4 regions of the Ruegeria sp. AD5 genome follow, and region 2 is predicted to be linked to each of the others. Evidence: riboswitches for the same ligand, from Rfam matches in the RefSeq annotation. Region 2 holds a riboswitch; each other region holds the start of a gene.
What was found. A riboswitch is a leader RNA that binds a small molecule or an ion and turns the genes downstream of it on or off. The one in region 2 is predicted to bind cobalamin.
Positions count from the first base shown of each region.

Region 1: another riboswitch for cobalamin. It lies ahead of ACR0JG_RS00145 (DUF1636 family protein); the one in region 2 lies ahead of ACR0JG_RS04870 (hypothetical protein).
Region 3: another riboswitch for cobalamin. It lies ahead of ACR0JG_RS03575 (energy-coupling factor ABC transporter permease); the one in region 2 lies ahead of ACR0JG_RS04870 (hypothetical protein).
Region 4: another riboswitch for cobalamin. It lies ahead of ACR0JG_RS05805 (DUF1636 family protein); the one in region 2 lies ahead of ACR0JG_RS04870 (hypothetical protein).

Region 1 is NZ_JBQFZR010000001.1:21,034-28,287, reverse strand. Features, by position in the region: gene cobN (cobaltochelatase subunit CobN) at 1-295, opposite strand, end outside; gene cobW (cobalamin biosynthesis protein CobW) at 301-1,356, opposite strand; gene ACR0JG_RS00145 (DUF1636 family protein) at 1,353-1,733, opposite strand; cobalamin riboswitch at 1,820-2,026, opposite strand; gene ACR0JG_RS00140 (NAD(P)-dependent oxidoreductase) at 2,132-3,118, shown strand; gene ACR0JG_RS00135 (glycosyltransferase family 2 protein) at 3,233-4,240, shown strand; gene ACR0JG_RS00130 (class I SAM-dependent methyltransferase) at 4,233-4,844, shown strand; gene ACR0JG_RS00125 (ABC transporter substrate-binding protein) at 4,969-5,967, opposite strand; gene ACR0JG_RS00120 (sensor histidine kinase) at 5,946-7,254, opposite strand, start outside.
Region 2 is NZ_JBQFZR010000001.1:964,271-971,524, forward strand. Features, by position in the region: gene ACR0JG_RS04850 (bifunctional 2',3'-cyclic-nucleotide 2'-phosphodiesterase/3'-nucleotidase) at 1-798, shown strand, start outside; RNA gene ffs (signal recognition particle sRNA small type) at 837-935, shown strand; gene rsgA (ribosome small subunit-dependent GTPase A) at 1,095-2,123, shown strand; gene ACR0JG_RS04865 (alpha/beta hydrolase family protein) at 2,160-3,017, opposite strand; cobalamin riboswitch at 3,140-3,359, shown strand; gene ACR0JG_RS04870 (hypothetical protein) at 3,451-3,858, shown strand; gene ACR0JG_RS04875 (phosphatase domain-containing protein) at 3,863-4,363, opposite strand; gene ACR0JG_RS04880 (DNA polymerase III subunit gamma/tau) at 4,536-6,296, shown strand; gene ACR0JG_RS04885 (YbaB/EbfC family nucleoid-associated protein) at 6,528-6,872, shown strand; gene recR (recombination mediator RecR) at 6,937-7,254, shown strand, end outside.
Region 3 is NZ_JBQFZR010000001.1:700,242-707,495, forward strand. Features, by position in the region: gene ACR0JG_RS03560 (LysR family transcriptional regulator) at 1-787, shown strand, start outside; gene ACR0JG_RS03565 (M48 family metalloprotease) at 1,316-1,978, shown strand; gene ACR0JG_RS03570 (transglutaminase-like cysteine peptidase) at 3,216-3,839, shown strand; gene ACR0JG_RS03575 (energy-coupling factor ABC transporter permease) at 3,945-4,628, opposite strand; cobalamin riboswitch at 4,705-4,917, opposite strand; gene ACR0JG_RS03580 (L,D-transpeptidase) at 5,133-5,795, shown strand; gene ACR0JG_RS03585 (hypothetical protein) at 5,837-6,109, opposite strand; gene ACR0JG_RS03590 (heavy metal translocating P-type ATPase) at 6,296-7,254, shown strand, end outside.
Region 4 is NZ_JBQFZR010000001.1:1,149,283-1,156,536, forward strand. Features, by position in the region: gene ACR0JG_RS05790 (ATP-binding protein) at 1-2,030, shown strand, start outside; gene ACR0JG_RS05795 (peroxidase family protein) at 2,027-3,688, opposite strand; gene ACR0JG_RS05800 (catalase family protein) at 3,707-4,774, opposite strand; cobalamin riboswitch at 5,033-5,241, shown strand; gene ACR0JG_RS05805 (DUF1636 family protein) at 5,344-5,700, shown strand; gene ACR0JG_RS05810 (ABC transporter ATP-binding protein) at 5,697-6,482, shown strand; gene ACR0JG_RS05815 (ABC transporter substrate-binding protein) at 6,501-7,254, shown strand, end outside.

The sequences.
Region 1 (7,254 bases), 940 kb from region 2:
CGTAGGCCCAATAGGGCACTCCACCGATCAGACGGATCAGAATGCCCTTTGCGCCCTCCAGTGTCTGCTCGACATATGTGTCGACTGAGAGGGGATGCTTCAGCGCCGTCAGATTGGCCAGCCGCATCGTTGGCATGCGTCTTTCAGGCCCACCTCCACGATGCCATCCCGCCGCGAAAGCGCCAAGGTCACTGTCGGAAAAGGACAGCACCACCAGGTCCGCCGGGCTCTGACCCAGATCGGTCGGGGTCTCGGTTTGTTCGAGCCCATGGCTTTCGCGGAAGACGACGTGCATAAGTCTTACTCGGCAGCCTCGGTTACACCCACGAGGATATCCCGGATCTCGGCCTCTTTGATATCGTCATGCTCGGCAATGACCACAAGGCGCGAGCGACGGTCTTCGCGGGGCTCCCATGGGCGGTCATATTGGTGACGCACGCGCGCACCGACGGCCTGAACCAGTAGGCGCATGGGCTTGCCCTGAACGGCGGCATAGCCTTTGACGCGCAGGATATTCAACTCGTTGGCCAATCGTTCAATCTTGGCGACCAGATCAATCGGATCGGTTTGCTCGGGCAGTTCAACGATGATGCTTTCGAAATCGTCATGCTCGTGATCGTGATGGCCGTCGTGATGGCTGGGACGCGCGTCCATGTCATCCTCGGCCGCGGCTTCTAGACCCAGCACGACGCGGACGTCCACGGCACCCTCAGCCACTTCGACTACGGGCAGGGGGCGGGGCGCTTCGGCGGCGATGATCTCTTTCGCTTTCGCAACGCCTTCCGGGCCAGCCAGATCAGGCTTGGTCAGCAGAATGATGTCGGCGCAGGAAATCTGATCCTCGAACACCTCGGACAAGGGAGTTTCATGATCAATCGAGTCATCTGCCATGCGTTGCGCATCCACCGCCTCGACATTCGGAGCGAACCGACCAGCGGCCACGGCCTCGGCGTCGGCCAGAGCAATCACGCCATCGACGGTTATTTTCGAGCGGATATCGGGCCAGTCGAACGCCTTCAACAACGGTTTAGGCAGGGCAAGACCGGAGGTTTCGATCAGGATGTGATCGGGGCGCGGCTCTAGTGCCATCAGGGCTTCAATGGTCGGGATGAAATCATCGGCCACGGTGCAGCAGATGCAACCATTGGCCAGTTCCATGATGTTTTCCGCGGGGCAATCAGGAATGGCGCAGGACTTCAGGATATCGCCATCGACGCCGACATCGCCGAATTCGTTGACGACCACCGCCAGACGCTTGCCCTGCGGGTTCTGCATCAGATGGCGCACCAGTGTGGTTTTGCCCGAGCCCAAAAAGCCGGTGATCACAGTGACGGGGAGTTTCTCGAGATTGCTCATTTCAGGGCTCCAATCGGGGGAATGCGGGCCGCACAGTTTTTGCGGAAATGTTCGGGACGTTCGCGCCATTTGACCAAACCGTCCTCGGTGGCGAGGTATTTGGCTGCGCCTTCGACGATGGTTTCGACATGGTCGATCTCGTTCAGATGCTCATACACGAAAGTCCAGCGATCCGGTCCTCCGCGTAGCACGATCGAGCAGCCTTCATCGCAATTCGACAGGCATTCCACAGCTTTCAAGGTAATGCCTTCGGGCAGGCCCGCCTGTTCAAGCGCCTTGTGCAGCAACGTGCCGGGGCGCTGGGCGTCATCCTCGACAGGCAGCCCGCGACGGCAGGTAGTGCAAACCAGCAGTTCGACCGGTGCGGTCTCGGTCATGTCTCTCATCCCCCCAAAATCCTCTTCGTGGGGGACGGGGTTTCATGCGGGCCGATCACAGCCCCACACCGGAACACCCCGTCCGGTTTCATCTTCGGGCGTTGGCAGGTCTCCCGGCTTGCGGATGTCAGAGGAGGCCTCTGTCGGATGTCCCGCCTTCCCGGCCATACTGCCAGTGGCTTTGGGCACCCTCTCCGGTCACGGTCGCGGGGGCGGCTGCGTTTGACGGCAAAAACCGCTGACGCATTCCCTTTTCATCTGCTCTCGCAGACACCAACGAAAGGGACATGCGGCAGGGCAGGGTTGCTTGTCAAGCGAGTCGCGCCGATCCGTGAAAAAGCGGATAAAAAGCGACCTGTCGGGGTCGCTGGGCGGCATGATACTTCTGCAACGACGTGCTGGCATGGCAGCAAGATGCGAACAGGAGGATACCGCGCATGAAAGTAGGGTTTATCGGGCTGGGGAATGTAGGGGGCAAGCTATCTGGATCGCTGCTACGAAACGGTATCGATCTGACGGTTCATGACCTGAACCCGGATCTGGTGACCGAATTCGTCGCCAAGGGTGCCAAAGCCGCCAAAAGCCCGGCGCAACTGATGCGCGATTGCGATGCTGTTATAACCTGTTTGCCTTCTCCTGCGGCCTCGGATGCGGTGATGCAGGAAATGTTGCCAGAGGTCGGCCCTGGCAAAATCTGGATGGAAATGTCGACCACTGACGAAGCCGAAGTCAAACGCCTTGGCGCAATGGTCATCGAACGAGGCGGCGCAGCGGTGGATTGCCCGGTTTCGGGCGGATGTCACCGGGCAGCGACGGGTAATATCTCGATCTTCGCAGGCTGTGATCGCGAGACTTTTGAACGTATCCTGCCATTCCTGACCACCATGGGGCGGCGCATTTTGCACACGGGCGATCTGGGCTCGGCCTCTGTTCTGAAGGTGTTGACCAATTATCTGGCGACCGCCAACCTGATCACCTGCGCCGAGGCATTGGTGACAGCCAAGGCCGCCGGCATGGACCTTGGAACCACCTATGAGGCGATCAAGATATCGTCAGGCACATCCTTCGTGCACGAGACCGAAAGTCAGGTCATCCTGAACGGCTCGCGCGATATTTCCTTCACCATGGACCTGGTGAAAAAAGATATCGGTCTGTTTCAGGAGGTCGCCGACCGTGCCGGAGTTCCCCTTGAGATAAACCCATTGATGATCAAGATTTTCGAAGATGGCATCGCGCGATATGGTGAGCGTGAACTGTCCCCGAACATCATCAGGCGGCTAGAGGACGCGACCGGACTGGAGATCCAGGCGCCAGGGTTTCCAACCGAGATGCTGGACGACGAGCCAGAAGAACCGGGTTACGAGGTGATCCCACAGAATCGGTAGATAGATTAATCGGCAAGCATTGCGGCTGTCTGGCGACCTGGTTGGACAAAATTCTGGTGCTATTCTAAATAGGTCGACAGGAGTCCGACACCGGCACAGGCAAGAGAACAACTTATGACGAATGAGACCTTTCTCATCGTAACAACGATGAAAAACGAAGGGCCTTTCATGATCGATTGGGTGGCCTACAACCACGCAATCGGCTTTGATGACATTCTGATTTATACCAATGATTGCGCTGATGGTACCGATGCCATGGGCGAACGGTTGCAAGTGCTTGGCTGGGCTCACCACCAACGAAACAGACTGGGTCCGCGCGCTGCGCCGCAGGTTCGTGCATTTTCGCTTGCGCGGAATCACCCAAGCTATCTGTCATCGGATTGGATTCTAAGTTTGGATGTGGACGAGTATATCAATATCCGTTTGCCCAATAGTGATATAAGAAGCCTCGTTGAGGCCAGCGGCGTGGCGGATGCGATCTCGATCTGCTGGCGCATGTTCGGAAACGCGGGTCAGAACGATTTCGTTGATCGACCTGTACCTGAGACTTTCTTTCTGGCCGCCACGGAAGACGGCTATCCGCATCACCGGACCAAAGGGTTCAAAACGCTGTTCCGCAACAACGGAAAATTCAGCCGTTTTCGCGCCCATCGTCCCAGGATCAATCCAGAAGATGCACCGAACCCTGACGCGCCATACGAAGGCGTGTTGTGGCGGGATTCGGGCGGGAACCTCTACCCAGCAGACCAAGTGAAATGGAAAGCATGGCGTGGTTTCAGCCATGAATTCGCGCGCATTCATCATTATGCTGTGCGCAGCACTGATAGCTTTTTGGTCAAGCGCGACCGTGGGCGCACCAATCATGTGGGGCAGGATCAAGGGCTCAAATACTGGCTCATGATGAACCACAATGATGTTGAGGATCGCTCAATTCTGGAACATATGCCGGCTATGCACGACATCAAAGCTGAGATGATGGCAGATCCGCAATTGGCAGACCTCCATCACCAAGCATGTGAGTGGCACAGGTCGAAAGCCGAAGAATTGAGAGCCAGACCGGACTGGGTTGATCTGGTTGAAGCGTTGCAAAATTCCTCAACCGGAGAAGACGTCTATGGGTGAAGCTGTATCTGCTGAGGATCGCCGCAAGAAGCAAGCTGAGCAGCGCGAGCGGAAGGATTCCCTGCGGCGCGAAATGCTCAAGACCATGCCGCATGGACGGCTGAGCGTTGAAATTGGCGTTTGGAAGGGCGAATTTTCGCGGATTCTGCTGGAAGAGCTGCAGCCCTCGAAATTGTGCCTCATCGATCCCTGGCAAGTACAGCAAGACCCAGATGGCGGTGCTTCGCTTGCCGGAGCGCGCACGCAGAAGGATATGGATCGAATATACGAGGCAGTAACGGGTAAATACAGCACCGAGATCGCCAAGGGGCAAATTTCGATCATTCGCGACTATTCGCGACCGGCGCTAAGCCTGTTTGAAGATCAGAGCATCGGGTTTGCCTATTTGGACGGCGACCATTCCTACGAGGGCGTAAAAACGGATCTGGATGCTTTGCTGCCCAAGATGATCGAAGGCGGCGTAATCATGCTTGACGATTATCACAGGCGCGGTTGGTGGAAAGATGACGTGATGCGTGCGTTCCACGAATTCCTCGGGGCAAATTCTGCGGGGCTGCGGCTCAAGGCCATCATGGGGGCGCAGGTGGCCGTCGAGAAACTTTGAGCCGAGATCATTTTTCTGATTATAGATTCGTGCGACGTAACCCAGGCTGGCTAGTGTCTTCCAGCGTCAACAGTGTTAAGCAACAAGTTCAGCGATGACGGATAGGGTTGTTGTCTAAGTCCGATCATCTTTGAATAGCGGCACTTTCCCAGGCAGACAGGAACTTTCTGCGCTTCAGCGCATCGAGGAACGTCAACAACGCAGGGTCCAGCGCTATCGCTGCGCTTTCGGTCGTGGAGTCCTGCGTGTCCAGAAGTGGCAGTGCTGCCAGTGATTCCGGATTCAGCGTGGTCAGGTGCCGGACAAAGGTTTCCGCTTCCTCCGGCAAGCGGCTTTTGCCAGTTACCATGGCGGTTCGCATCATCGTCGTCTGAAAATCCGAAGGCAGAATGATCTGAAGGGCATCCTTTCCTTCTGTTCGTACCGCCGCATAACTGCCAAGCACGTTGTAGGCCACCGCGATTGTACCATCCGCCAGGTCGTTAATCATGTCGCCCGAACAACAATAAAGCCGCACATCCAGGCCGCCCAATACCTCCATCAGTCGCCAATAGGTCTCCGAGGCGCGGGCGTCCTGCGTCGCGAACAAATAGCCCAATCCCGACTGGCGCACGTCATAAGTGCCGACCTTGCCCCGAAAATCATCCGGGCGGGCACGCAGCGCTTCGATCAGTTCCTGCCGCGTTTGCGGCATTGGTTGTCCTTCGAACGCGGTGCGGTTGACAACGATGGTTGCGGGTTCCGAAGTGAAGGCGAACAGGCTTTGATGCCATTGCGCCCAAGGGGGGTGCGGAAGATCGTTAAGCGCCAGCGCATATCCGTCATTCGCGAGCTTCAGTTGCAGGTCCATCGCGCTGGAAACGACAATGTCGAACGCTTCTGGCGTGGCTCGGACGCGTCGGTCGATATCGGCCGTGCCGGTCACCAGATATTCGACCGATATCGCTGGATTCTGGGCGACGAAATCCTCGATCAGCGGCGCAAACAGGGCGGTATCGGTGCTGGAAATGACCCGCAGTCGGGGGCCGTCGGCACTTTCGTTGAATATTTGTCGGTCTTCCCAATCCTGAGCCCCTGCGCCGCTGGCGAACAGGCATAGGATCAGAGTGACAAGATAACGCATGCGCCGCCCTCCGCTTTGTTTGACAGTACCAGCGTGCCACCATGGGCGACCGCGACGTCCTGGGCAATGGTTAGCCCGAGGCCCGATCCGATGGTTCCTGCCGCGTTCTGACCACGTTCGAAACGTCTTGTGAGCGTTTCGATTTCATCGGGCGGAAAGCCTGGCCCCTGGTCGCTGACCGTGATCCGGGCTCTGGGTGATCCTGCGACATCGATGACCACGGTACTGTCCGCTGGCGCATATTTAAGCGCATTGTCTACCATGTTCCGCACCGCATTTTGGATGAGGATGGGGTCGCCCGAATACATGACCTGCGGATCGCCGGTCAAAGCAAGCGAAAGGTCTTTCATTTCAGCGATGGGCGTCAAGCGCTGGACAAGCTCTCGGATCAGAGTCACCAGATCGATATCCTCGCGCTCCAGATGGTCGGCGCGGAATGTGATCATGGCGTGATCCAGTAGTTGCCCCGCAGCCCTAGAGCTTTCGTCGATGGCGCGCATCATTGATCTTAACGCCTCGCGGTTGTCTTCTCTCTCGACCCGTTGCAGCGTCGCCTCGGCATAAGACCTGACCGTTGCCAGCGGGGTGCGGACCCTATGGGCGGCCTCGGCGATAAAGTCCTCGGATTGGCTGAGAGACTGGTCCAGGCGTCCCATAAGCGAATTCAGCGATGACACCAAAGGCGCCATTTCACGCGGTACTGGTTTTTTGAATGGGCTGAGATCTTGCGGTCCCCGACGGGTGACGGATGTCGTTAATCTGTCGAGCTGACCAATGGTGGCCGAACTCACCCAGAAGGACAATACAGCCGCAAGCACAAAGAACCCCAATCCCAAAAGGCCGGCATTGCGTGAGATTTGATCCAGCGTCTCCGACAGCGCATCTTGGGTCTGTCCCAAGGCCACTTCGATTTCTGTCTGATTTCCCAGCCCGACCAGTGTGCGGCTGGCACTGACCTGACGAACGTTTTCACCACGCACCTCACCGAAGCGAAAGGTCCACTTTCCATCAGCGGGTCCTTGAGTTGGGGTCAGGTCTTCGTAGCCGGACAGGAACTCGCCATCCTGAAAGATCGCATAAAACACCCGGTCGTCCGACGGCGTGCTCAGCATTGAAAAGGCAGCATAGGGGATATCGACTTCAAGCTCGCCTCCGCGCAGCGCCGCGGCGTCGAGGATCGAGGTGACTGAGGCACCCAGAATGTTGTCCTGACCTTGCTGGGCAACCTGAACTGCATAGTCGCGGACAGCAAAGAACAGCACAAGGGCCAGAATCGCGGCACCGCCG
Region 2 (7,254 bases):
TGCGTACCGGATCGCGGTCTGGCCTTGGTTGCGGCGGCTCAGGCCGCTGCCCTACGCCCGCATTTGGTCGATACCGACTGGGCAGATTTGCCGATCATATCGTCAGCCGCCCCGGCAAAGTTCGGCGGGCGCGCAGGAAGCAAGTACTACACTGATATCCCCTCAGGCGAGATTTCAGTTCGACATATCGCCGATCTCAGTGTCTTTCCTAATGAATTGCGCGCGGTGCTGGCCTCAGGTTCTCAGATTCGGGACTGGCTTGAGATGTCAGCCGGGCTGTTCCATCAACTTGGATCAGACGCCCCGATCGATCTTGCCGATCCTCAGCGCACGGGCTTCAATTTCGATGTCCTGCATGGCGTCACCTACCAGATCGATCTTTCGCAACCGGCGCGGTTCGATACGCTCGGTCGAGTGATTGATCCGGCATTTTCCCGCATACGCAACCTGGAATTCGATGGGCAGCCGATTGCGCCTGGCCAGAGTTTCCTTGTCGCCACCAATAACTACCGCGCCAATGGCGGTGGTCATTTTCCAATTGCGCGACAAGCCCGTATGATTGACCTGCCGCAGATCAGCATACAGGATATTCTATGCAAATACGTCGCGGGCACACTGCCCGCCGACCCACTTGCGCATGCACCGCGCCCCTTTTCTTTTGTGTCAAACCAAAGACAGGGCGCGATCCTGACAACGGGGCCGCGCGCGCTACACCATGTTGCAGAGCTTGCTGAGTATCATCCACGCATTCTGCCCGACGATGCGGATGGTTTCATGCGCATTCATCTGACCTTCTGACGGGTTGCCATTTTCAGGGGATGCACCTATATCGGCTTTGAGAGGTTGGCGCGGGCGAGCGCCTCGCCAACCTGGTCAGGTCCGGAAGGAAGCAGCCACAACGAGCCCCGCTTGGGTCGATGTCCAACCTCTCACTTAGAACCTATCAGCCGCAGGAGGGCGTTTATGATTGTAGCAAAAACCCTTCGGGCAGACCGGTTCTGATCCTTTCCGATCAACTGATTGCCTGAACACGTCGCCGGCGGATGCGCGATTGCCATTCGACGGGATTGCTGTTTCTGATCACAGGCAGACCAATGTTACTTTCCTTATCGGACCTCGGATGGTCCTCTCATTTCGCGGCTCAGCATACGGCTGATCCGTCACTTCTTCCGTATCGCATCTCGGCAGTACACCGGGATCGACTGATCGGGCTGAGCCCTGAAGGTGAATCGCCTTTGTTATCTCCGGATCAATCAACCGGTGCATATGCCGTCGGAGATTGGGTTCTGGTGGATGAAAACAAACGAATACGCCGTATGCTTGACCGGCGAAGCCAGCTTCAACGCCGAGCGGCAGGTACCGGAGCTGCAGCGCAGTTGATCGCTGCAAATGTAGACGTGCTGTTCATCGTCAGTTCCTGCAACGCCGATTTTAATCTGCCACGATTGGAGCGGTATCTTGCGCTGGCGCATCAGGCAGGCTGCTATCCGGTGGTCGTTCTGACCAAATCGGACATGTGCGATGATCCGAGCCTTTATGTAGATCAAGCCCAATCGCTCGCCCCGTTTCTGACGGTACTTGCGGTCAACGCGCTGGATCACGGCGATCTCGAACAAGTTCTGTCGTGGTGTCCGAAAGGACAAACCAGCGCCTTGCTTGGATCATCCGGCGTTGGGAAAACGACGCTCGCCAACGGGATGACGGGGCAGGATCAGGCCACCGCAGGTATCCGTGAAGATGATGCGCGCGGCAGGCACACAACAACTGCACGCGCCTTGCATCGCATGCGCAACGGCGGTTGGCTGATCGATACGCCCGGCATGCGCGCGTTACGTCTGCTAGATGCGCAAGAGGGGTTGGATGAGGTGTTCTCGGACATCTCAAACCTCAGCCTGAATTGCCGCTTCTCGGATTGTCAGCACGAGACCGAGCCCGGATGTGCGGTGCAGGCGGCAATCGACGCTGGTACGCTTGATCCCGCGCGGCTGGACCGCTGGCGCAAGCTGCGGCGCGAAGACCAACACAATTCCGCTTCGGTGGCGCAGGCCCGCGCCCGCGACAAGGCGTTCGGCAAGATGGTGCGCAGCGTGATGCACGAGAAAAAATCCCGTAAAGGGCTATAACGAAGCTGGGCAACGGCCTACCGGTGCCCAGCGCTATCAGGCGATCAGCCTAGGCCAGACTGCCGCATTCCGTCTTGCGAATGCACCGATATGGCCGATCTTGGATACTCCGAATTCGCTTGGTGCAAGCAGATGGCGCCCGGCTTTGGGTCCATAGAGATCGGCAAGACGCCAGACAGCATCCGGCGGCACCATTTCATCATCTGCGAAGGTAAACAGATCGACACGTTTGCCCAAGTCTTCCCAGCGGGCGGCGGGCAGTGTCGTGCCGATCTCTGGCACATAGCTTTTGGGGGCGGTGCACCATTTGCGCCATTGCCAATAGACTTGGGCAGGCAGGTCCGATCCAAACCCGACCAACCGTCCGGGCAGGTAGCCAAGCGCCTTGACCACCAGCGGCGCGTGACCAAACCAGAACAACGCCGCCAAAGCGCGATAAGGCCAAGGGTGATCCGCCAGCGTTACCAGACCCGAACAGACACAGATCATCCTATCAATCTGATCGATATCGGGTTGGATCGGGCCAAACATTCCGCCCAAGGAATGACCGATGCTCCATAGCTTGGCCTGCGGAAACCGTCGGCGCATCTCGGCCCGGGCGGATGGAATGTCGATCAACGCCCAATCGGCCATGGTGACATTTGACCGCTTTTGCGAACCCACCAAAGAGTGACCAAAATCCCGGTAATCGTAAGTCAGGCAGGCCATGCCCTGTTCTTCGGCGAGCCATCGGGCGAAGTACTGATAGTAATCCCTCGGCACCCCAGTCGCACCGTTTATGACGACCACCTTTTCGGGGTCGGCAACCGGACGGTAAAGCCGCGCCGACAACATTGCCGGGCCGGACGGGATTTGAAAATCCTCGGTCACAACCGCCTGCTGCGTGTCCAACATGGTGCCCTCCAATACCGACTGAACTGATCAGTTCACCCGAAGCGCCTCAAGTCAAGGTTGACGTGGCTGGACCGTACGTCACTTGCCTGACGCAATCTTCTTGACTCGGGCACGGCGCAGCCGATAGCCATGTCGCGATGGTTCTCGCGCCCAATCGGGCCGGGATGAAAAGGGAACACGGTGCGGTTCTGCACGGAGAAAACCGGAAAGAACCTAGTCCGAGACTGCCCCCGCAACTGTAAGCGGAGAGCAATGCCGAGATACCACTGGCCTTGAAGGCTGGGAAGGTCGGCAAAGCGATGACCCGCAAGTCAGGAGACCTGCCATCAGATGTAGAACCGAAACTCGGGCGGGGTGTCCGGGACGGGTTTGATCGTGCTCTGCACCGACCAACCTGTGCCACGCCCTCGCCCTGCGCGCGGAGGGCGCATTGATGATCTGGAAGACTAAAACGCACGAATTCGCGGCGACCGTGTGCCAACGTACTGGGGCAACCTGCCCCGCACTGGCGCAAATGGCGCGGGCTCTGACGCAGGCCATGTCCGCCACAAAACCGGTCACGAAATCTGAGTTTGAGATTGAAGGCACCATAGATCTGTCGCACTGCCCGGAAGGATGCACCGCCCGCTTTCGCGCCCAATGCGACCAGATACGTGTATTCTGCGGAACCGATCCTGAAATCGATACCGGCCGGCTGGATGACTACGCAGACATGATGTTCGGAACCGAGTACCGCAGCCTACCCGCAGACCTGCTAAGGAATCCTCCTTGCGCCATGCTTGAGGCTTCGCTTCTGGTGCAGCACAACGGTGGCGAAATCTCGCCACATGTTGGTGTCTAAGCCGTCAAACTGCTTGAACACGGGCCGGTTCAACGGCCCAAAGCATCTGGGCATTTGTCTCGACTGCGCAAGGACGCACCGTACGCAATCGCTTCAATGCCGCCTCAGGCCGTTCACCGCATTCAACCATCAGACGCAGAACCACCATCCCGGATCGGCCACAGCCACCACGGCAATGCACTAGCACACGGCCACCACCTGACAACGCCTGACGTGCGGTCGCGCCAACGCGGGGCCAGCGGTCCAAAATCTCTTTGGGTGGCGTGCCAAAATCTTCGATCGGCAAATGCACCCATCTGCTGGCACGCCCCTGAATATCAGCGCCAAAATTCCGCGCACCATCCTGAATCATCTCGACCTCAGTGGTCATCGAGATCACAAGTCCCGGCTTCCAGTCTGCGATAAGATCAAGGTCTTCTGTATACGTTCCTCCACGCCCAGGCATCGAGGACAAGGCCAAGGTGCCTCCGCCAACCTGCAACGCATAAACCACCAGTTGCGACATAATCTCCCCCCAAACAAACTTCACCCAACAACATACTGGTCCAGTAAATAGAATAGAGTGGATTTTAGCCGCATACCCACGCATTCCAAAATGAAAATCGTCCCGGCTGGCTGTGGACGCGGGCGGCGGGGGCCTCTACGCTGCGGCGTAACGCGAATCCGACAGAGCAGACATGACCGAGACGCCCAACCCCGCCTACCAGGTTCTTGCCCGCAAATACCGCCCCGAAACCTTTGCCGATCTAGTCGGTCAGGACGCCATGGTGCGTACCCTGAAAAACGCATTCGAAGCGGATCGGATCGCGCAGGCCTTTATCATGACCGGCATCCGCGGCACCGGTAAGACGACGACCGCCCGGATCATCGCCAAGGGTATGAACTGCATCGGTCCCGATGGCAGCGGCGGCCCTACCACCGAACCCTGCGGTCAATGTGAACACTGCGTAGCCATCATGGAGGGCCGCCATGTCGATGTGATGGAGATGGACGCCGCCAGCCGCACCGGTGTCAATGACATCCGCGAGATCATAGACAGCGTCCGCTATCGCGCTGCGTCTGCGCGCTACAAGATCTATATCATCGACGAGGTTCACATGCTGTCGACCAGCGCTTTCAACGCGCTGCTCAAGACGCTGGAAGAACCCCCCGAACACGTGAAGTTCATCTTTGCCACCACCGAGATTCGCAAGGTCCCGGTAACCGTCCTGTCCCGTTGCCAGCGCTTTGATCTGCGCCGGATCGAGCCGGAGGATATGATCGGACTGCTGCGCAAAATTGCAGATGCCGAAGGGGCGCAGATTGCCGAGGATGCGTTATCGTTGATCACCCGGGCTGCCGAAGGATCAGCGCGGGATGCGACCTCACTGCTGGATCAGGCGATCTCGCACGGGGCCGGTGAAACCAGCGCGGATCAGGTGCGCGCGATGCTGGGGCTGGCCGATCGGGGCCGGGTGCTGGATCTGATGGATATGATCCTGCGCGGCGATGCTGCAGGCGCGTTGACCGAGCTGAGCGGGCAATATGCCGAAGGGGCTGATCCACTCGCCGTCTTACGCGATCTGGCTGAAATCACGCATTGGGTTTCGGTGGTCAAGATCACCCCGGATGCCGCCGAAGATCCCACCGTTTCCCCCGACGAACGCGCCCGAGGTCAACAAATGGCCGAGGCTCTGCCCATGCGAGTCCTTACACGCATGTGGCAAATGCTGCTGAAAGCGCTTGAGGAAGTTTCCGCCGCACCCAACGCAATGATGGCTGCGGAAATGGCCGTGATCCGCCTGACCCATGTGGCCGACTTGCCTAGCCCGGAGGAGCTGATCAAGCGTCTGCAAGATACGCCTCCGCCGCCCAATGGTGGGCCCGGCAAGGGAATCGGTGCGCCGGGACATGCTCCTGCCGCGCCGCAGGCTGCGGCCCGATCGGCCTATGCCGCATCGGGAATCGGCGGCAACGCAGGCGGGCCAACAGCCGCGCTAGCCCAAGATGTGCAGGCAGCGCTGGCGCGCTATCCAACATTTGAACATGTGGTCGAACTGATCCGAGCGAACCGGGACGTGAAGTTGTTGGTCGAGGTTGAAAACGGCGTGCGTCTGGTATCCTACCAACCAGGCAGGATCGAGTTCGCCCCAACCGACAACGCCCCGACCGACCTGTCACAACGATTGGGCGCGTCGCTGCAGCGTTGGACAGGCAACCGGTGGGCCGTTTCTATTGTCGCTGAGGGCAACGCACCGACCATTGCCGAGGTACGGGACGCTGCAGACTTGGCCCTGAAGGCCGAGGCTGAACAGCATCCTCTGGTGCAAGCAGTGCTGACTCATTTCCCGAAAGCGCGGATCAAGAGCATCGAAACCGCAGAACAACGCGCCGCTCAAGTCGAAACCGAAGCCCTGCCCGAGGTCGAAGACGAATGGGACCCGTTCGAAGAAGACTAAGCTTCGAGCATAAGCGCACCTCAACCAAATGCTCCCGCACCCGCCACGGGCCATCGGCTGGCGCCGACCTGAGCGGCTATGGGCCCTGCAGCGCGCCTTACGCACCGCCGGGCCTAACGGGAGCAAAGGTCTTGCCAAAGACCTTGACAACGGGCAGGAGCATCCAGGCCTCTTGTGCCGCGCGGTTACGCTTCGTATCTAGGCCACAAATCGAGTGACAGGAGATTACCGATGCTAAAAGGTTTAGGCGGCCTGGGTGACATGGCCAAGATGATGAAATCCGCGCAGGATCTGCAAACCAAGATGACAGACATGCAGGAAGAGCTGAACACCATCATGGTTGTCGGCGAATCCGGTGCCGGGCTGGTCAAGGCCACCGCGACCGCCAAGGGCGAGTTGAAAGGTCTGGATATCGACCCGTCGATCTTTAACGGTGACGATAAGGAAGTAGTCGAAGACCTCATCCTCGCCGCGATCAAGGACGCCCAAACCAAGGCGCAGGAACGTTCACAGGCAGAAATGGCCAAGCTGACCGAAAGCATGGGCCTGCCCGCAGACATCAAGCTGCCGTTCTGATACACCCTCCTGACGGATCTATGGCCGGGGCGTGTTTCTCTGGCCCAATTGCGAGGGTCTCACGGTGAGTTCGAACAGTGACATCGACAATCTGATCGACCTGATGGCCAAGCTGCCCGGTCTCGGCCCCCGCTCGGCCCGCCGCGCAGTCCTGCACCTGATCCGCAAACGCGCCCTGCTGCTAACGCCGCTTTCTGACGCCATGCAGCAGGTAGCCGTAACTGCCCGTGAATGCCTGAACTGCGGCAATGTGGGCACCACTGATATCTGCGACATCTGTAACAACGAGGCTCGCGCATCCGGAGAGCTGTGCGTGGTCGAGGACGTCGCCGACCTTTGGGCGATGGAGCGTGCCGGGGTCTTCAAGGGTCGCTATCACGTT
Region 3 (7,254 bases), 260 kb from region 2:
TCTGGAAGAAGCGCTAGGCGTTCAGCTTCTGAACAGAACCACACGCAGTGTATCCCTGACGGATGTCGGCGCCACGTATCTGGCGATGTGTGAACCACTTCTTGACGGGTTCGACGAGTTGGAAGAAACCGTCAGGAACCAACAAACGGCTTTACACGGTGTCATCCATATCTCGGCTCCGACGGGATTTGGATCGGTGCGGCTCGCGCCTTCTCTTGCGGTATTCGCCGCACAGCATCCGGAAGTTGAAATCGACCTTCGTCTCTCGGATCGAAGGGTGTCAATTATTGACGAAGGTTTGGATCTCGCGATCCGCATCGGACCGATGAGAGACAGTTCACTTAAAGTACGCCAGCTTGGCCCAATGCCTTTGCTAGTCTGTGCATCTCCAGACTATTTGAAGCGCACAGGTATGCCGGCGCATCCGCGTGCACTGGAGACGTATGAGTGCATTTTAGACGGCAACATGACGGATCCTACGATCTGGCGCTTCGATTTAGAAGATCGGGAATTTGCGGTCCATGTTAACGGTCGACTTCGCGCCAATGCACCGGCAGCATCAGCACGGCTGGCAGCCACGGGAATAGGGGTTGCCCGTTGTCCGGCCTACACCGTTTCAGAAGCTCTAAAGACAGGAGAATTGGTCGAGCTCTTCGCCGAGAATCGCGTTACACCCTATGTGGTCGCCGCACTTTTTCCGCAGAATCGCCGACTGACGACCCGCGTGCGCGCCCTTATTGATCATCTTGCAAGCGACACGTCGCTTTGCTCTGACTTAAAGGGGTAATGGTGCAAAACCGGTTAATAAAAACCGTTACGGTGTGCGGCTTCCTTTGAAGCTCCTGCTTCCAGTATATCTTGAACAACTTACGCTTCAGGTTGAGACTTGCCGCCAATGCGACTTGTTGGGACGTCGACAGTAAGCCCAAACTGGAAGCGTCCAAAGAACTGCGCGTGCGCTCGCAGCAATCCCTTCACCGCAAAGCAGATAGAATTCAAGCCGTTTCACAGTGGGAATAGGGGGAGAAGTGTCGTTCAATGCGGTTCACGTCATTAGTGGCAGGGTCGCGGATCAATTGGTCCTCCGATTCAAAGGCATTTACGGTGCTTCCCGTTTTGGCGCCAGCTGAATCAGGATGCGCCTACGGACAATCTCCAGTGTTATTGAATAACAATTCACAGAGAAACTATTCTCGGATTTGGATGTAAGTGTATCGAAGATTACGATCTCTATTTCGGTATTCTCGTTCATTGGAAGGTTGTATTTATGAAGCGAACTGTATTGGTACTAGTTATTTTGATGCTGGCGGGATGCATGTCATCCGCGCCTCCCCCCTCTGCACCCGTCCCAATATCAAGTCGCGTAAGCACCCCAGTCAATTCACAGCAGGCACAAGTAAGATTCCGTCAAGTCGCCTCTCGAGTTGAGCCCGTGGCAGAGCGAGAATGCCGCCGCCGTACAAAAGGTGCGAATTGCGATTTTCTGATCCGAATACATCCTAACAAGCAAGCACCCTCTAACGCGTATCAGAGTTTGAGCAAGTCGGGGCGCCCGGTAATAACAATGACGCAAGCTTTGATAAAAGATGTGAACAACACCGATGAACTTTCATTTGTTATGTCACACGAAGCTGCCCACCATATCCAAGGGCATTTGGCACGCCGTGCTCAAAATGCGGCAGCTGGTGCGATTATTTTTGCTGGTCTAGCAACAATCGCCGGGACTGGACCAAATGACATCGCCGCAGCACAAGACCTTGGAGCCTTTATTGGTGGTCGCAGCTATTCGAAGGACTTCGAATTGGAAGCTGATCGGCTAGGCACGGAGATAACTTACAAAGCAGGCTATGATCCACTCAAAGGTGCGCTCTATTTCGTACAAGTCCCTGATCCTGGTGATCGTTTTCTAGGGACGCATCCTCCCAATGCTCAACGATACTATGCAGTGCAAAACACAGTGGCTCAGATCGGTCGTTGACTAATTTGAGATCAGGTTCTGCACGACCGCAAAGCTTGAGATCGAGCATGCCATGATTCCGCGGCTGCAGAGAATGATCAACCTGACGCACCATGACGCAGCACCGTCATCGCCAATTCACCACAGCTGCCGGCCCTTCAAGTGGTCGGGCTCCTGGAATTGGAGAAACGGGTGCGCTATTACGGATATCGCACTTGGTTGTGGCGAACGGGCTGTTTCAAACGTAAGTAAACAAGGTGCTTTGAATGACGGCTCTTATGACACACGCGATACTTCCGCGATGGCAGCGTTGTCTCCGCGAGCGAATACTGAGTCAGTAACAGCCGCTCCTGCATAGGGCAGCTTTGGTGCGCGTATCGCCACTTCAATCAATCCATGATCTCGCACAAGCACCGAGTGGAAGGTTCGACGGGCCGCGCTGCAGCATTCACATGTCGCGTTAAACGGCAGAATTGGGTCGGCTGTCATTTTTGCAGTTTAGCAATACGTAACAATCGAATTTGGTGGCGTTCATCCTCTCCGTCGCTTCCCTTTCTTGGACCAGCAGGATTTATGCAAACCAAACGCCCTAGACCGTCACGGGGAGGGCACTGCCCTCTCACTCGGGCAACCCTATCGGGCAGGGCCGAGGCCGCACCACCCCTATCGAATAGCCTCACCTCCCCCCGGCGTTCACCACATTGCAGATTAGCTGCGACAAGCTGCATCGCTGTCTGAACTGCAATTCAGCTCTGATTATCCGAAAGGGAAGCCGGATCAAACGAAACTGCCTGCGGTAGTCCTAAATGGTGGGTTTGGATTGAAGTATAATACTAAGGGTCATATTTAGTAGATGTCCGACTTCGAAGTTTCATCTGATTTCGAACATTCACTACAGTGTAGTCCGACTATGACGGTTGGGTAAGATAAGTGTGACCTTCAACAGGAAACTGTTCAACGTCACTGGCCTTAAACTCGATCGATGCCAAAACATAAACAAATCAGTGAATCGCGTCATCCAAATCCGCCACAAACCTCAAGCGTTTCTAACCCAGAACTACTAGTCGGCTTTCTTCTATGCCGCTGCAAGAATCTCAATTAAGCTCACCCACACAATCACGACTAAAAACTGCGCGCTCGCGAACTTTGCTGCTCTACATTTTAAATTGAATAAGCTGTTGTAATGCGTCGATGAACATAAAAGATTGAAATAGAGTTCTCTTGGCTCGGTAGCTTCAGATACCCAGGAGAAACGAGTATGGGGAAAGCAGATATGACAAAACCTACTTCCGCTCAGAAAAAACTCTCGGAACGGTTACCAGTTTATCTATCGTTGGCCTGTATCATATGCAGCTACCTTGTCTCCGCCGCTTCATTGCAAGCTTCTGAGCTTCCCTGGATCAAACTAGATAGAGAGGTTCAGGCGCCATCGGGTGCCAAATCACTCTGCAAAGATTATTCGTGGGCGTGCGCGAATACTCGTACTTCTGGTCTGCCAGAAGCGCGGGAGAAACAGATCGTTAAAGCGATTAACTTGCGCGTCAATCGGAGGATCCGCGCCGTTTCGGATCAAAACCAATACGGGACAAAGGAATACTGGACACTACCAATGCAGGGGTCAGGGGATTGCGAAGATTTCGCTTTGCAAAAGAAGTTTGAACTAATGCAGAACGGCTTGGATCCTACGAAGCTACTTATTGCCACTGTCTTAGACACCAATCGCAGTGGCCATGCAGTTTTAGTTTATCGCTCGAGTGAAGGCGATTTGATTCTGGACAATGTCACCAACAGGATCAAATCGTGGAAGGAAACGAGGTATCTTTTCCTACGAATACAGGACCCAAATCACCCTGATCGTTGGGTACAGGTTTCTAGCGGCTAAAAACAATGTGGCGCGCCCTAGAGACGCGCCACAATAGAATTTTGGTCCTGCGACTACTGGTTGTTTCGCGGCAACCCAAGTATAGGACACCGCTTCAAACTTTGGTCAAGCTTTCGCAGCGTTGTACAAACGCGGAGTCACCAGACCTGTACTGTTCAAACCGCGCATTGCCTTGGCTGCCGCAAGCACTGCCAGATCAGCAATCGGCTCAATGACGATTACCAGCATATAAGCGCCGCCAAAGGACAGAACCGACGCCATGGTTTCTGCGCCGAAACCCTGGCCGTAGAAGGCCCAGAACCCAACCCATGCGACTACTCCTCCCTGATACGTCGCACTTAGGGCAAGAGCTTGGCCATATTTGAGGTCAACATATGCTGTGCCGGGTGCGATGATGCGGCTGGCCAGTGCCTGTAGCGCAAATAGCGGCACCAGCAGAGTGGTCAGGTTGATGAAGTACTGCGGAAGATCGAACGGGGCAAAAAACACACCCTGAATCAGGAGACCAGCTGCCAATCCAAAAGCCGCGGGTGCAGCACCGAGAAGCAGAAACAGCGTCGACCCCAGGATGAAGTGGACTTCAGAGACACCAACCGGGAAATGCGGCAGGACTTCGAAGAAAAGGAAAACCCCAACGGTGGCGAGCACCGAGCGCATAACAAAAGATGCAGGTCCATTCGCACGCAATGTGGAAAACGTTTCTTTCGCTGCGTAAGTAGCCGCACCTGCGGCGGTAACATAGGAAAGCGCGATTTTGGCACCATTCACGATGCCCGGTTCGATATGCATGTTCTTTCTCCCTACCGCCTCACCCGGCGGCTTGTCAGGTTGAATCGACCGTAAGGCCGACAGGTTCAGTCTGGGCATAGCCCGGCGCTTTACGGCAGGTCTCCTGACTCGCGGGTGCTCGCTCCGCCAACCTTCCCGGTTCCATTACAAACCAGTGGTGTCTTGGCATCGCTCTCCGCTCACAGTTGCGGGGGCAGTTACGGAATTGGCGCCATTGAAAACACCGAACCGTATTCCCTTTTAATCCTTTTGGCTTCCGCCATCAGGAACCGAAAACAATTCACCGCTACAATGGCGGCTTCGCCTGTGTCAATTGTCTTTGCGACCTATTCCAATGTAAACTCGACCGAAGCAGGATTCACGCAACCGGTCACTTGATCGACAGGGTAAACCAAGCGTTACCTGAAACCTCTTGAAGCTCTAGCTGCTAGAGGCTTTAAGATTCGGATTAATTCGCGATAGTGCGATCCAAATACGTTAAACTTGTGAACCAGGACGAGACCTATGCTTACAAGGCGCCATTTCATTCAATCCACCACAGCGCTGTTCTCGGCGTCTGCGGCCAGTCCATTGATCGCCAAAACCTGGCCAACCGCATCGCAGAAGACCTATTGGGACAGTCAAGTCACGCCAATTGGTTACGATCCAATGACCTCAAATCCGTGGGGTGTTCATGACCGTTTTTTACCAAGACGCGTCGCGGCAAATGATGGTTTGGTTCCAGGTGACATCCATGTGGATGCCGTCGCGCGCTATCTCTATCATATCGAAGAAGGCGGGACCGCAATGCGCTATGGCGTAGCGATCGCGCGTGGGAATCTTTACGAGCCCGGCACCTATGTTATCCGCCGAAAGGTCGAATGGCCACACTGGACACCAACCGCTTCAATGATCGAGCGCAACCCCGAATACGCGGAATTCCGGAATGGAATGGAGCCCGGGCCGAATAATGCTCTCGGCTCTCGTGCCCTTTATCTATACGTTGGAGACCGAGACACATATCTCAGAATTCACGGCACGCCTGAGCCAAGAAGCATCGGCGGTCGCGCAAGTTCTGGATGTGTGCGAATGATCATGGCTCATATCAATGACCTCTACCCAAACGTGAAAACCGGCTCGACCGCTTTCCTATACTCTGCCGAAGATAGCGTCACAGCCCGCTCATGAATATTGGGCAGCGTACATGGACGTCGCTGCCCTCATTTCGATCAGGCGTCGCGCGCAATGCAGATCGGAGCGCCATTCGTCGCGCGCAATGGTACCAATGTCGTCTCGACGGGTCCGCTGTGCTCATACCAAAAGCAATTGTCTTCGGGCAGGAGGCGCGCTGTGGTCAAATCCTGCGCCGGCCCTGCCAGCGCTACGACCGAATCTGGCACGTTGCCTGGTTCAAATGCTTTGCTTTTGGCCCCAGTGAACTGGGCTGAGCAACCAGCCGTAATCGAGACTAACGTGATGGTAAATGCGATCCGTTTCTGCATTGATCTATTCCAAATTTTTTGCGTCATCTGCAATTAGATTGCATCCACACGGCCGGCCCGCAAGACGAAATGAACTAACAATATCGCAGGCCAAGAACCCGGATGAAAAAAATATAAAAGGTATTGAAGCTCTAGTTACTGTAGGAACTATTTACAAAGGACCATAGAGATTCTTGAGGTCCAATCATGTCATCCGATACCCATAGCCACGACCATGGCCACGAAAACAAACATGGTCACCACGCATGCGGTAGTGGCGGGTGTGGCGACATCGCCCCCGCCGGTCCAATTCCTGAAGGTGGTAGAAGCTTTCAGGTCTCTGGCCTTGATTGCGCCGAAGAGGTGGCGATCCTGAACCGTGTCGTCGGCCCGAAAGCAGGTGGTGAAGAGCATCTCGCATTTGATGTGATCAACGGTCGGATGACGCTTCTTGAAAGTGCTTCCAAGTTATCTGACGAAGATGTCATGATGCTGGTTGCCAGTACTGGTATGACCGCCAAACCATGGGATGACGGAAATGCCGCCCAGGACCAGGCGGCGCATATTGCACGTCAGCGGCGGTTCACCACTCTTAGCGGAGGGTTTTGGGCAGCGGGTTTTGGCTGGCACATTTTCGAAACCGGCATGGGCGGTGCGCTCGGGCTGTTCTCGGGACATGGTGAGGTTCCGATGCCTTTGCCCGAGGCAGCTTTGTTCGCGGTCGCGATCTTGTTTGGCGTCTGGCTGGTGGCCCCTAAGGCCTGGTCTTCGGCGCGTCGACTTTCGCCGGATATGAACCTTTTGATGGTTGTTGCCGTCGCTGGTGCCATCGCTCTGGGTGAGTTTTTTGAAGCCGCAACTGTAGCATTTTTCTTCTCGCTCTCTCTTTATCTGGAAAGCTGGAGTGTCGGACGTGCTCGGAACGCGGTATCCGCACTGCTTGATCTGGCCCCCCCGACGGTTCGGCTGGTTCGTGCTGACGGTTCTGAGGCAACGGTCCCGGCGGCGGATGTCTTTGTCGGTGACAGCTTCATCGTTCGGGGTGGGGATCGCATTCCACTTGACGGGGAAGTCATCGAAGGAGCTGGTGCCGTTGACCAGGCTCCAATCACAGGTGAAAGCGCGCTGATTCCCAAAGAGCTGGGTGATGAGGTCTATGCCGGCAC
Region 4 (7,254 bases), 190 kb from region 2:
ACAGCGGGACGACCAGTGAGGACGAACTGCGCGCGCAACTGAGTGACATATTCATCCGCGTCTACCAAAAACTCAGCCGAGAGGGGCCGGTGCTTGTCGTGGTTGAGGATATGCAATGGGTCGACCCATCGACCCTTTCGGTGCTGCGCGACGTGGCCGAGCATCTGACATCACTTCCCGTCCTGATGTTGATGGTTTCGCGGATGCCGGCGCCATCAGCGATCAAAGAGAGCATACCGTCTCTTGAGCAATTGTCGCTTCCACCGCTCGATGATGCGACATCGTCAGAACTGGCCAAGGCGGCCTCGGGTGAGCGCCTTGACGACCGCACCACGGCGCAGATTTTGGCGCGGGGCAATGGCGTGCCCCTTTTCATCAAGGAGTGCTCTGCCGCCATCGCTGCGTCGCCTGAACGTATCGTGGACAACATTCCCGCCACGTTGCATGACCTCCTGGCGCAACAGGTGGACGAGGTCGGAGAACTCCGACGCGCCGCGATCGAGGCCGCTGTTATTGGTGGTGCCTTTGGGGCACCTTTGCTGGCTCAGATCAGTGAACTGACTGAAGACGAGTCCGAAGACGCTATCTTCGGGCTCGCCGCCACGGGTATTTTGCAACATCTGCCCGGCGCGAATGACGACGCAGAAATGATCTGGCGGTTCCGCCATGAATTGGTGCGCGAGGCGGCATATCAAAGCCTTGTGCGGGACCGTCGCATTCATTTGCATCGACGCACGGCAGAAGCCCTTGCCGCCCAACCGGAAGCCGCCCGACAGCCTGAACAAATAGCGCGGCACTGGGAACTGGCCGGTGAAACAACGAAGGCGGTGGCCGCCTGGTCGGAGGCCGCGCGGCTGAACCTGAGGCGCCACGCAAATCGCGAAGGGGCTCAGCATGCCCGAAACGGATTGCGGCTGTTGGACGAGTTGCCAGCAGACCAACGCGATGAAGCTGAATTGAACCTGCAATTCCTTCTGGCCGCTGCCGAACGCGTGCATGTCGGTTATGGTGCCAAGCCCGCAATCGATGCCTTTGGGCGCAGTTTTGAACTGGCTGAAAAGCTGGGCGACAGGCGTACTCTTGTGCGCGCGGGCAGGGGTCTGTTTACCGCTGCAATGGTCAAAGGTGATTACCAGAACGCCGAGCAATGGGGGCAAGCGATCATCGATGCGTATGACGATCACCACACCCGAATGGTCGGAAACTACATCTGTGGGGCCGCGCTGTCCCCGCGCGGTCGGTTTCAGGATGCGGCAGCAGCTCTGGAACAAGCGGCGTCTCATGCGGATGCGCATCGCGCCGAAGCTGGAAACAGCCCCGATATTGCAGCCGTGATACAAATCGAGAGTATGAGCGCGCTGGTCGACAGCTTTCAGGGCAAAACTGAAGTGGCACTCGCCAAAGCCAAGCGGGCAGTTGACGCCGCGATGGCGTCGGGCCAGCCCTTGATCATTGCAAATGCAATGCACTGGTTGACCGAAATCCACATGCAGATGGACCACCCGGATTATGCGCGTATGGCCAAGGCGCTGAGCGCGGCTGTTCAGGACAAGGGCGGCCCTTATTACCAAGCTGTTGCGACGGCCCATCTTGCCGGGGCTGCCATCAGAACCGGCGAGGCCACAGAGGGCGTGGCCATGCTGCAGGCCGCTTGGGGAAGGATGCACGCAACGGGTGCCGAGGCGGCTGGCGTGCTCGTCAACGCCGAGCTCGCACGGGGCTATCTTGCTCTGGGTGAGATTCAGAAAGGGTTGGATGCGGTGGAGGCTGGTCTGACATGTGCAGAAAACACTGACGAGCGGAACTATGAGGCTGAAATCCACCGGATCAAGGCAGCCCTTCTACTGGAACAAGGTGGTCCGTTCGACGCGGCTGAGGCGGCTTTGCGTGAAGCTATAGCCGTGGCAAATAATCAGGGCGCGGCGCTGTATGAATTGCGCGCGCTGAGTGATCTTGCCTGCATCCGGCCAGCCGATACGGAAGTTGCCGCGCGGATTACTGAGCTGGAAGAGCGCGCGGTCGCGTCTTAGGTCCCGCCGGGACGTCGACCTAAAGTGCAGTCTTCGGGTTGCAGGTCCAAGCCAACAAAACGCGCCACCTGCGAGAATGACGAAGTTTTCTTCAACAACTGAAAACCTTTCTCTGAAAAAGTCTCAGCTGAGTACAAGTTTTTGGACACCATCGGGTTGTTCATAAGCTGCGTGATCGCGTCATACGCCACCATCGATGTCATCAGATCGCCCATGATCACATCGCCCTTGTGCTGTTCCGCAAAGAGACCAGGGAACAACTCGACCCTATTGACGTCGCAATAGAGCCGGCTCAGGTCGGCAATCAATTCGTCCGCAAACGGCTGATCACCAACCATCTCAGTAAAGCTTGAATGCGGTTTGCGGCAGAAATGATGACGATAAGTGTTCAGCGACGGAAGACGGGCCTTACGCGTCAGGGCAATTGTAGCTTCGACAGGGGCAGGAGCACCGGGCGCAGGCCTTTGGAACAGGAAATCGGGCGTGTTGCGCAGCGACATGCGGGCCGCAGGTTGGCGCGACAAAGATCGGATCATTTCCGCCAAGCCCGTTTGTTCGACCAGTCGTGGATTGAACCTGAAGCCTTCTGGGCCAACCTGTGCGCCGTCGATTATGAATCGCTCGGGGATCATCGAATGCCAGCGGTAGAGCAAATTGAACTCAATCGCGATCTGGTTGGAGTGATGCCAGGGTTGCCAGCGATTTACGCCAACGGGCAGTTTGAATGGCATATTGGCGATGTGGGCGATGTAGTCCTCAAGCACAAGCTTGATCAGCAATGCGATCAAGGTGCAGCGTGTAGTCTGGAACACACGCTCTTTATCCCAGCCCGAAATGCCGCGCTTTTCGCGCCACAACAGATCGGCAAAGGTGTTATGGGCACGCAACATCAGTGTATTGATCGCGATATAGCCTATCGTACCATTGCCATTATCGAGCCCAGTTGCATGAAAATCGAGCAGTAGCTGGTCGATTGCGTGATCGCTGAGACCCGGATGCGCCCGTTTCACCGCATTCCACAGCTTGCAGGGATCGTGCAACGGCTTTCCGCGATTCTCGCCAGTGGCGAGACTGCCATCAAAAGGGGGTGCTAGCTTAACACCACCGGATTGGTTTTTTTGAAACAGCTTCGGAGCCCACATCTCGCCCTGTGTATCCAGACGAAAGGCCAGCCGGTGGGTTAGTTCATTGGTATCGGGATCGCGTTCGCGCAGCATGTCGGTCTGAAAATCGTTCAGCCCGTAGATTTGGCACAGATCGACCTCGTGGTTCGAATCCGTCTGATCAACCGGTCCTTTCGCCCCAAAGGTGCGAAGGAAACTGTCGGTAAACCATTGTGCGGCCGAGATAAACAATAGTGTCGATCCTTGCGGGCACATCAAGGTAAGCGGGCTGCCATCCATTTGTGTCCGTCGGCGAAAGAGATCAGCAACTTCGCTTTCCGACGGCAGGACGGGTGAGAGGTCCTCTGGCGTCGTATGCCGACCGATCCAGCGATGGGAAAACACGCCGGGCCATGTCGTGTAGTCTGCGCCCATTGTATAGGGCCGCGGTCGGTGGATCTTCGCGGCGTTTGCAAGCCTGATCGCGGCCAAATAACTCGTAACGGGTGGGGAGATCTTGAATCCGAGTTTGATCAGATCATCAACGTCCAGCATCAATACATCTCCGTTTGGTCATCGGTTCGGGAACCGGGCGCGGGCCAGGCTCAGATAGGTTCTGAGCCGGATCGCATTAATCGGTCCTAAAGGTTCGTGATCTGCCGTGACACGCCAGGGCGAGAAGCTCATCGCGTCGCCAGTCTGCGGATCAAATTCTGCACCTTTGGGAATCGTGATATCCGCCACGGGCGTGACGGTATGATGGTACGGATCAAGAGGTGCATCTGGTTGCGGATCGCATGCCCACCGGATGCGATTGTCTAGCACATCGAATTCGTCGGCCGGGCGCGGGGGCTCAATCACACACAGCTCGAAGTGATTATCTCCATCGGCCACGTCTTGCCGCAAACACTGCCCGATCCCATCTGGGTCGTCTACCGGATGTGCCGGAATTTTTGGTTTAGCGCTGCGGGCCAGGTATCGGACTGTTAGATCGGGGCCCAGCCGATACGGTGTTGTCGACCAGAAATGGACCTCAAAAGGCGAGTGCATATAGTTCGAGGCAAAATCACTCGCGACGCGAAACTGACGCTTGCCTTCACGAGTTAGGAGGGCGCGAAATCCTGCGCGCAGCCCTTTGGTGATCAACCTAAGGCTCCATTTTCGTCGCCCTTTGATCGCGTGCTGGACCGCTTGTAATGTGGCGACAAGCCTGCCCAATCGCTCATATTCATCGGGGACGTAGCTGGGAAACACATCCTGATCGACCAATACGAAATCGAACTCGTCGCTGAGTTGTGTGGTCCCCAGATGCGCAAGTGCCTCGGCGTCGATCAGCTTGGGGCCTGGCACGTCAAAAAGCTTGATCGCCATCCCGTGGGCATCCGATTTCCGGTCATCCAGATGCGCGCCGTTGGAAAAGCGAAGTGCGGCTGAATAGGCAGCGGGCTGTTCAAACAGGCCGTGACGGAACTGTTCTGGTAGATCGTTTCTGACGGTGAATGTTGCAGCCACGCACCCGTGACTGCGCCCATGCTGAGCCCTTAAGCGATGGCCTTTCCACCGTGCAACGGCCTCGAGATTGTGGTCAATGACATCATCAACAATATCCGGCGGCAATGCGTTTTGCGAAACATGCGTCAAAGAACCGTCTCCTTGGATAAACCCAGGCAATGATCAAACAGGGGTAAGGTGCTGACAAAGCTAAACCTCTAAATTTGTTCAGCTTACCTCAGATTGTCTAATTTCCAAACACACCAACTATGGACAGCCGTGGCCAGACAAATTCGGCGCGCAGCCCAACCCATTCGGTTGGTGCTACGGACACGTGGTTGCCCGCGCTCGATCCTCGACCAGAGTTGAGCGCCTTCGACTTTATCATTGACGTGTCCGGTGTTCTCGGGCACTCAGTCGATTGATGGTTCCCGGTGGCGTTGCCGCGGGATGAAAAGGGAATACGGTGAGGTTTGCCAAAATGGTGCCAATTCCGTAACTGCCCCCGCAACTGTAAGCGGTGAGCAAGGCCAAACAGCCACTGGTCCACAGGATCGGGAAGGTTGGCCGAGCGCGGACCCGCAAGTCAGGAGACCTGCCATCAGATGTTTAACCAACCCGGGGCGGGGCGTCCTGGAAGGAGGCTTTGATGGCGCGTCAATCGCGTGTTTACATTGTCGGCAGCTTCCGCATGCGCTTGGAAACAAGTGGAGTGGACCATGCCAGATACGCCTGATCATTTCATTCTAGTCTGCGAAAGCTGCACTGAAGGGCTGCCCCTTGATGAAATTTGCGATGCGTTGACTGGGAAATTACCTCGCAGTTTTGCGATCCGCGCGTCGTCTTGCATGGCAGGCTGCGATAGTCCCAGAACGGTTGGGTTCCAGGCCGTAGGAAAGGCGCAATACCTTTTTGGTGGCATTCAGACCGCGGATGAGGTGCAGGCGCTGGCTGAGTTTGCAGCGCAGTATCGTGAAAGCCCGGATGGCTGGACAAATGCCACTGATCGCCCGCAGGCGTTGTTCAATAAAACCCTCTCGCGCATGCCGCGGATCGAACACGGGGCATCGCAATGACGTTGCCACCCTTTCTGATTGCCGAAAACCTTGAGTATTATGCCCTTAACGGAGATGTCCTGTTGCAGGGCGTCTCGTTCGAGTTGTACGAGGGTTCCATTCTAGCCATCGCCGGCCCGAACGGGGCGGGGAAAACGACGCTTCTCAATCTGTTGTGCGGCGCTGAGCCGCTGGCACTTGGTGATGTTCGGATCAAAGGACGCAGTCTAAAAAAGCTCACGGCCAAAGCGCGTGCGCGCATGATTGCAGTGGTAGGTCAGCAGGAACTGCCCGATGGACGCTTGGCGTTACGCGATTATGTTGCGCTGGGGCAAATACCCATCCGTGCGGACCGCTCTGCCGAAGGCCACGCGCAAGAGCTGGACCGGATTTTAGACCTGACCGGTCTCGCCAATCTCGCGGACAAGCGCATGGCCCAACTGTCTGGAGGCGAACGTCAGCGTGCCCATATCGCACGTGCTTTGGCGCAGAACCCTTCGTTGCTGTTTCTGGACGAACCGACCAACCATCTGGATCCTGATGCAAAAGGGCGGATGCTGTCTTTGGTCGCCGAGCTTGGGATCACCGTGGTCATGATCGTACACGATCTGGTCATGATCCCCGAATTCGCCACACACGTGGCGCTGATGAAATCGACCCTCATGATCGAGTTTGGGTCGGTGGACAAGGTGCTGACACCCGAAAGAGTCCGCGAAACTTTTGGCGTTGATTTCCTCTGCTTTCTCCACGAAGGCCGCGTGATCCCGGCGCTTGATATTCGAAGAACCACAGTCTCAACTTAGTCGAAGGAACACACTGAGATGAAATACATCTGGCCCGTGGCGTTGGCCACCGCCATGGCAAGCGGTGCTGCTGCGCAAGAAGTCACCGTAGACAACTGCGGCGAACCGCTGGTTTTTGATACCGCGCCCAAGCGCCTGGTTGTGCATGACATGAACATGACCGATATGGCCTTTGCATTGGGTCTGCAGGACAAGATCGTCGGCCTGACCGGCATCACCGGCTGGTACAAGACCAGCCCTGATTTTGATGCCCTGCGCGGCGACATCCCCGAGCTTGCGCCGAAATATCCGACCGTCGAAAACCTGGTGGCGGTTGAACCCGACCTGTTCTTTGCAGGTTGGTACTATGGCATGAAGCCGGGTGGTGATGTGACCCCAGATACATTGGAACCGTTCGGAATCAAGACCTTGGTTCTAACGGAAAGCTGTGTCCATCTGGACAAGGATCGCCCCGAAGCCAGCATGGATCTTCTGTTTGGCGATGTGTTGCGCTTGGGCAAGGTGATGCAAGTCGAAGACAAGGCCGAGGCTCTGGTCTCGGGCTGGAAAGAGCAGCTGGCAGCGATCGAAGCCAAGACTGCTGAACTGCCCAAGCCCCGCGTCTTTCTTCTGGATGGTCCTGCAGATGCTCCGTTTACCGCCGGTAAATTCGCGATTCCCGATGCGATGATCACAGCCGCCGGTGGTGAAAACGTCACTCATGACATGGACACGAGCTGGGGCCGCACCTCGTGGGAAGCCGTTGCCGCATCGAACCCGGAATTACTGGTTT